DNA from 2 places in the Kurthia sp. YJT4 genome. Region 2 is predicted to be linked to the other one. Evidence: riboswitches for the same ligand, from Rfam matches in the RefSeq annotation. Region 2 holds a riboswitch; the other holds the start of a gene.
What was found. Region 2 has a riboswitch for FMN ahead of ribE (riboflavin synthase). Riboswitches for the same ligand answer to the same signal wherever they lie in the genome.
Positions count from the first base shown of each region.

Region 1 (3,199 bases), 720 kb from region 2:
CTGTATTGAGTCGTGATGAGATTGGACAGCTTGCAACAGCCTTCAATCAAATGGGTAGACAGTTAAAGCACCATGTGGAAGTCATTAATCAAGAGAAAGAACAGTTATCAAGTATTTTAACGTCTATGACAGATGCAGTAATTACGTTTAATCGTGATCGTACGATTTTGTTAAGTAATCCACCAGCAGAGTTGTTATTACAAAAATGGTTCTTATCGAAAGAAGATCAGTCAAAACCATTGCCAATAGCTATCTATCATATGCTAGAACATGTACTTGATTTAGAAGAAGAACTAGAAGAAGAATTAGAAATTGATGGTGCATATTATGTCATTTCAATTAGTCCTTTATATAGCGCTGAATCAGTACGTGGTGCAGTAGCTGTTTTACGAGATAAGACAGAAGAACACCGCCTTGATAAATTACGTTCAGACTTTATTGCGAATGTATCACATGAACTACGCACGCCGATTTCGATGCTTCAAGGATATAGTGAAGCGATTTTAGATGGTGTTGTATCATCTGAAGAAGAACGAAATGAAATGATGCGTATTATTTATGATGAATCACAGCGTATGAGCCGATTAGTAACCGATTTACTCGATTTAGCGCGTATGGAATCTGGGAAGATGCGTTTATATCTTGATGACTTAAGTATTAATCAAGTATTTGAACGTATGACACAGAAGTTCGTACAGCGCGGGAAAGAAAAAGGAATCGAAGTAAGTTATGAAACAGAGTTCTCAGATGATGCGCGCGTTCAGATTGATGAAGACCGCATCGAACAAGTTGTAACGAATTTAGTGGATAACGCAATTCGTCATACAGCAAGTGGTGGCCATGTAAAGGTGCTAGCAGACCAATATGCAGGACAAGTGCGCATTCGTATTCAAGACGATGGTGCTGGTATTCCGAAAGAAGACCTTGCATATGTCTTTGAACGCTTTTATAAAGCAGATAAAGCACGAACAAGAGGTAAGGGTGGCACAGGTTTAGGTTTAGCTATTGCGAGTAATATTATTAATGCACATCGAGGTCGTATTACAGTAGAAAGTGAAGTAGATGTAGGTACAACCTTTACATTCTTCCTACCACTACCAGATGAAATTTAATGAATAAAGAAAAAGTCTTGGATTCGAGAGAAACTTCTCTTTACAATTCAAGACTTTTTTTGTATGATGAATGTGTGAAAAAAATAAATACGGTTCATCTTCGGGGCAGGGTGTAATTCCCGACCGGCGGTAATGAAGTGTTTAACATTTCTCAGCCCGCGAACCTTAACAGGTTGATTTGGTGCAACTCCAAAGCCGACAGTATAGTCTGGATGGGAGAAGGTGAAGGTACAGCGTTGTGTTCAAAAAAAATGAGTGAACAACGTTTATTTAATGTTGCCTAATTCTCCCGCGTAGAAGTACTTCTACGTGGGATTTCTATTTTAAATAAGCACACGCAGCCTTACCTCTTTTTGAAGTGATCCGCAACAAAAGGAGAAAACAGAATATGAAGAACAAGAAGTTACGTCGCATGATTGCAATTGGGATGTTAAGTAGTATTGCATTTTTACTACACTTAATTAATTTCCCAATTCCGCCATTCCCGAATTTTTTAGAGGTAGATTTCGGTGATATCCCAGCGTTAGTCGCAATGATTATTATGGGACCACTTGCAGGGATTTTAGTCGAGTTACTAAAGAATGTCATTGACTGGGTATACACAGGCAGTCCAACGGGTGTACCAGTAGGGCATATGGCAAACTTTGTAACAGGCTTATTATTTATCCTTCCAACGTACTTTGTTTATAAAAAATTAAGTACAAAAAAAGGATTGGGAATTGGTCTTGTTGTAGGTACAATCTCTATGGCAGTAGGTATGAGTATATTAAATTACTTCGTCTTTATGCCAATGTATAATTACTTCTTAAACATGCCTGTTGAAACAGGGGCTGCATTACGTGCTACAATTGTAGCGGGTGTGCTACCATTCAATATTATTAAAGGTGTTCTTGTAACAATTGTCTTCCTACTATTATTTAATGTAATGGGTAAGTGGATGACGAAAGAACGCAGAAGCTTCCAAGCATAACGATAAAAAAGCTTTGGCATTTTCTTAAATGCCAAAGCTTTTTGTATGAGTTTTAATGTTGTACACGTAGTAATTGCGCATGTAATAAGCGATTTCGTACAACAATACCTGCTAATGCAGATAAAATGGCTTTAATCACACCAACAAGTAAGAATGGATAGACACCACCCATAAATGCACCAGTCCAAGATAAATCAGCACTGAATTTTAGCCAGATTGTACCGAAAGCAAGTGTTACAATCATTCCGATAATATTAGCAATGATTGCTTGTACCTTTGTAAAACCGAATCTTTCAAGGTATAAACCGATTGCTACAGCTGCTGGTAAGAAGCCGATAATATAGCCACCAGTTGGTCCTGCAACAACGCCTAGACCACCTGACATACCACTGAAGACTGGAATCCCAATTGCGCCTAGTAATATGTAAATAAACACAGATAGTGAGCCATAACGAAGTCCTAGAATTGTAACAGCTAAACCAATTGCAAATGTTTGTCCTGTAATTGGAATGAGTGGCAGTGGAATCGTAACCTGTGCAAAAATCCCGATAATTGCTGCGAATAATGCGGAAAGAATCCACATCTTCAATTGTTCATTTCTCATAAAAATCCCCTTTGTGTAAACTTATTTTAAAACTAGTTAACCAAAATATAATGAAAAAATGAAAAAAGGTCAACACTTTTTTTCGTGACAACAACGTAAAGTATGCGACGAATATGACAGAAAAATATCATTTTAAAGTAACAACTTACAATAAATGTCAGAGAATTTGCAAAAAGATTAGAAATATGTATAATAAGACAAAGACGATTGAACAAATTAAAAAATAAGAAATTTGCTTCAATATGAGAAAAAATGACTGATAAAATAGAGAGGGGAAGCTTTGTGACCGAAAGGAAACTACTCAGTGCTTTCATTACATCTCTTGCTGCGTTTTTTATATTACCGATGCTATATAGTAATCAGCAAGATGATTTTTTGACTTCGGCATTAAACATTAGTATGTATTCATTTCCTTTGATTTTTACATATGGATTAATCATATCCTATGTATCGGACTTTTTTGCTTCATCCAAACGAAATATTTCAGGTGTATCTTTTTTATTCCATTCTTTA
Region 1 is NZ_CP126689.1:927,966-931,164, forward strand. It holds gene QN089_RS04425 (ATP-binding protein) at 1-1,112, shown strand, start outside; FMN riboswitch at 1,205-1,340, shown strand; gene QN089_RS04430 (ECF transporter S component) at 1,501-2,082, shown strand; gene QN089_RS04435 (biotin transporter BioY) at 2,135-2,686, opposite strand; gene QN089_RS04440 (hypothetical protein) at 2,969-3,199, shown strand, end outside.
Region 1: another riboswitch for FMN. It lies ahead of QN089_RS04430 (ECF transporter S component); the one in region 2 lies ahead of ribE (riboflavin synthase).

Region 2 (3,199 bases):
GAATACGCTCCTTTTGTTTGTTCAATATATTGTTTTAATGCTTCGATTGAAATGATAGGTAATACGTGTTTTTTAGCAAATGCGGTCAACTTTTCACCTGTCAGCATATGTCCATCATCACCCATAATTTCACAAATTACTGCTACTTCTTTTTTATCGCATAACTTTGCCAAATCCACTCCTGCTTCCGTATGCCCATCACGTTCTAATACACCACCAGCTTTTGCAATAAGCGGAAACACATGTCCTGGACGACGAAAATCTTGTGCTACGGTTTGTTCACTTGTTAAAGCTTGAATGGTTAATGCACGATCATAAGCACTGATACCTGTTGTCGTATCGATATGGTCAATCGAAATTGTAAAGGCTGTTCCATGATTATCCGTATTATCTTCTGTCATCGGCGCTAATGCTAAGCGTGTCGCCATTTCTTCAGAAATAGGTGTACAAATTAATCCACGCCCCTCAATTGCCATAAATGTTACTTGTTCAGGTGTAATCGTTTCTGCTAATGCAACGAGATCCCCTTCATTTTCACGTGTTTCAGAATCAGTCACGATAATCATGCCACCAGCTCGTAAAACACGAAGTGCTTCTTCTATTTCTTGCATGTTCTTTCACCTCAAAATCCATTTTTTCGTAAAAAATCTTCTGTTAAAATTGTCGCCATTTGGCTTTGTACATATTTTCCGATGTAATCCGTTTCGATATTGACGACATCACGTACTTTTTTCATATGCAAAATCGTTGTTTCATATGTGTGCGGAATAAGCGAAACTTCAAATGTCCGCGCGTTTAACGCAAAAATCGTTAAGCTAATCCCGTCCACTGTCACAGAACCTCTTGGCACCATCTGTTTGATGAATTTCGGTTCTGTTTCAATCGTTAAGCGAATTTCGTTCGATGTTTTTAAGATTCTCTGAATTTTCCCGACTGTTTCAACATGTCCTGTCACAATATGTCCACCTAATCGTCCTTGCAACTGTAAAGCTCTTTCAACATTCACTTTTTCACGTAGCTGTAGACGATGTAGTGTTGTTGTATGAAAGGTTTCTTTCATAACTGTCGCATGAAAAGCGTACTGCTCTAATTTTTCAATTGTTAAGCAAACACCATTTACTGCAATCGAATCACCCAGTTTCGCATCTTGTAAAATTTTTTCTGCTTGAATTTGCAACACCATATTTTCATTCGCTTGTCGAATCGATTGAATTGTCGCAACTTCTTCTACAATCCCTGTAAATATACGAACCACTCCTTTCCCAAAATAAAAAACTACCCTCGATTGATGAAACAATTCAGGGTAGTTTTATGGAAGAATGATTAAAATTCATGTCTAAATAAACCTGTTGACATACGTCTTTTTAACAAGTTTTGTTCACACATCCTTCTCCCATCCAGACTGTACTGTCGGTTCTGGATTCTCACCAGCTCCTGCTCCGAAAAGCTCACGGACTTATCGCTCTAACACGCATCACCGTCGATTGGGAATTTCACCCGACCCCGAAGGATTATTCAGTTTGATACAACAAAAAAGACCTTCATTTACATGAGGTCGATGAAAAAAGGTATGTTCAAATAAGCCTATGATTTTTCGGATCATAAACAAATTTTTACATGTCTTCTCCCATCCAGACTATACTGTCGGCACTGGATTCTCACCAGTTCCTGCTTCAAAAAGCTCACGGACTTATCGCTCTAACGCGCATCACCGTCGATTGGGAATTTCACCCGACCCCGAAGACGATTCTGTTGTCACAATAAAAAAGACCTTCATTTACATGAGGTCGATGAAAAAGGTATGTTCAAATAAGCCTATGATTTTTTCGCATCATAAACAAATTTTTAGCATCTTCTCTCATCCAGACTATACTGTCGGTCCTGGATTCTCACCAGCTCCTGCTCCGAAAAGCTCACGGACTTATCGCTCTAACGCGCATCACCGTCGATTGGGAATTTCACCCGACCCCGAAGATTTTTTTAATTGTAGCTATACCATACCACTAATTTATTCAGAAAACTAGATTTTTTACAAAAAAACTCAAAAGACCACGAATGATTACGTGGCTTTTGAGTGATTCGAGAGGGGCTTAAATTGACTGGGATCGTGTGAATTCGAACATTCGACTGGCGAAACGGGTCACTCGTTGAAGTTGTTGGCTCACTCGTTAATCGATTCGGGACATTCGCTCGTTCAAACGGGACATTCGAGTGCGAAACGGGTCATTCGAGGGCAAAAATGGGTCACTCGACCAAAAGACTTGAGTTGCTCCCTTTCCTTACTTTCTTCAAGGCTTTTGAGCAATTCGAGAGGGACTTAAATTGACTGGGATCGTGTGAATTCGAACATTCGACCGGCGAAACGAGTCATTCGTTAAAGTTGTTGGGTCACTCGCTGATTGATTTGGGACATTCGACCGGCGAAACGGGTCATTCGTTCGTCCAAACGGGTCATTCGCCCGTTTATTTCGATTCTAAAATTGTAACGACGATTTCTGGGCGGTTGAAGACACGTAATGGGAAGAGACTATTTCCTAGACCACGGCTAATTACGTGTTGCAACTGTTCCACTTGTTCAATTCCTTCTGTATGTTTCGGTAATAGTGAGGCATCATGATCGACTAACCCACCTAAAAATGGTAAGCGAATTTGTCCGCCATGTGCATGTCCTGTGTATGCAAGGTCGATTCCAGCTTGTGCGTATTTTTCGCCAAATTCTGAACGGTGTGCTAATAAGATTTTGAATTGATCTTGTGGAACATTCACCAGCGCTTTTGCTAGCATATCTTCTGTTGTTTCGCCGGATAAAGGGTCACTAATACCGATAAGTTGAATACGCGCACCATTATAATAGAATGTTTCTGCTTCATTATTTAAAACATGCACGCCCCTTTTTTGGAGTGCTGTATGAATCTCTTTAACTCGATTAATTGAAATTTCATGATTACCATCGACAAAATAAGTCGGGGCAATTTTTGTAAAACCATCAACTGCTTCTAGACTTCTTCCCAGTTTATAATTATTGCGATCAATTAAATCGCCTGTTAAAAAAATTAAATCGGGTTTTTGCTTTTTTACTTGTTCAATTAGTCGTTGTTGGTGACGACCAAATTTTGCATCGTGCAAATCTGAAATTTGAACAATTGTTAAACCATTCATTTCTTTTGGTAATGTTTTTACTTGTAACGTATGTTTTGAT
Region 2 is NZ_CP126689.1:1,646,999-1,650,197, forward strand. It holds partial or broken gene ribB (3,4-dihydroxy-2-butanone-4-phosphate synthase) at 27-611, opposite strand; gene ribE (riboflavin synthase) at 623-1,255, opposite strand; FMN riboswitch at 1,382-1,515, opposite strand; FMN riboswitch at 1,616-1,749, opposite strand; FMN riboswitch at 1,847-1,980, opposite strand; gene QN089_RS08110 (metallophosphoesterase) at 2,464-3,199, opposite strand, start outside.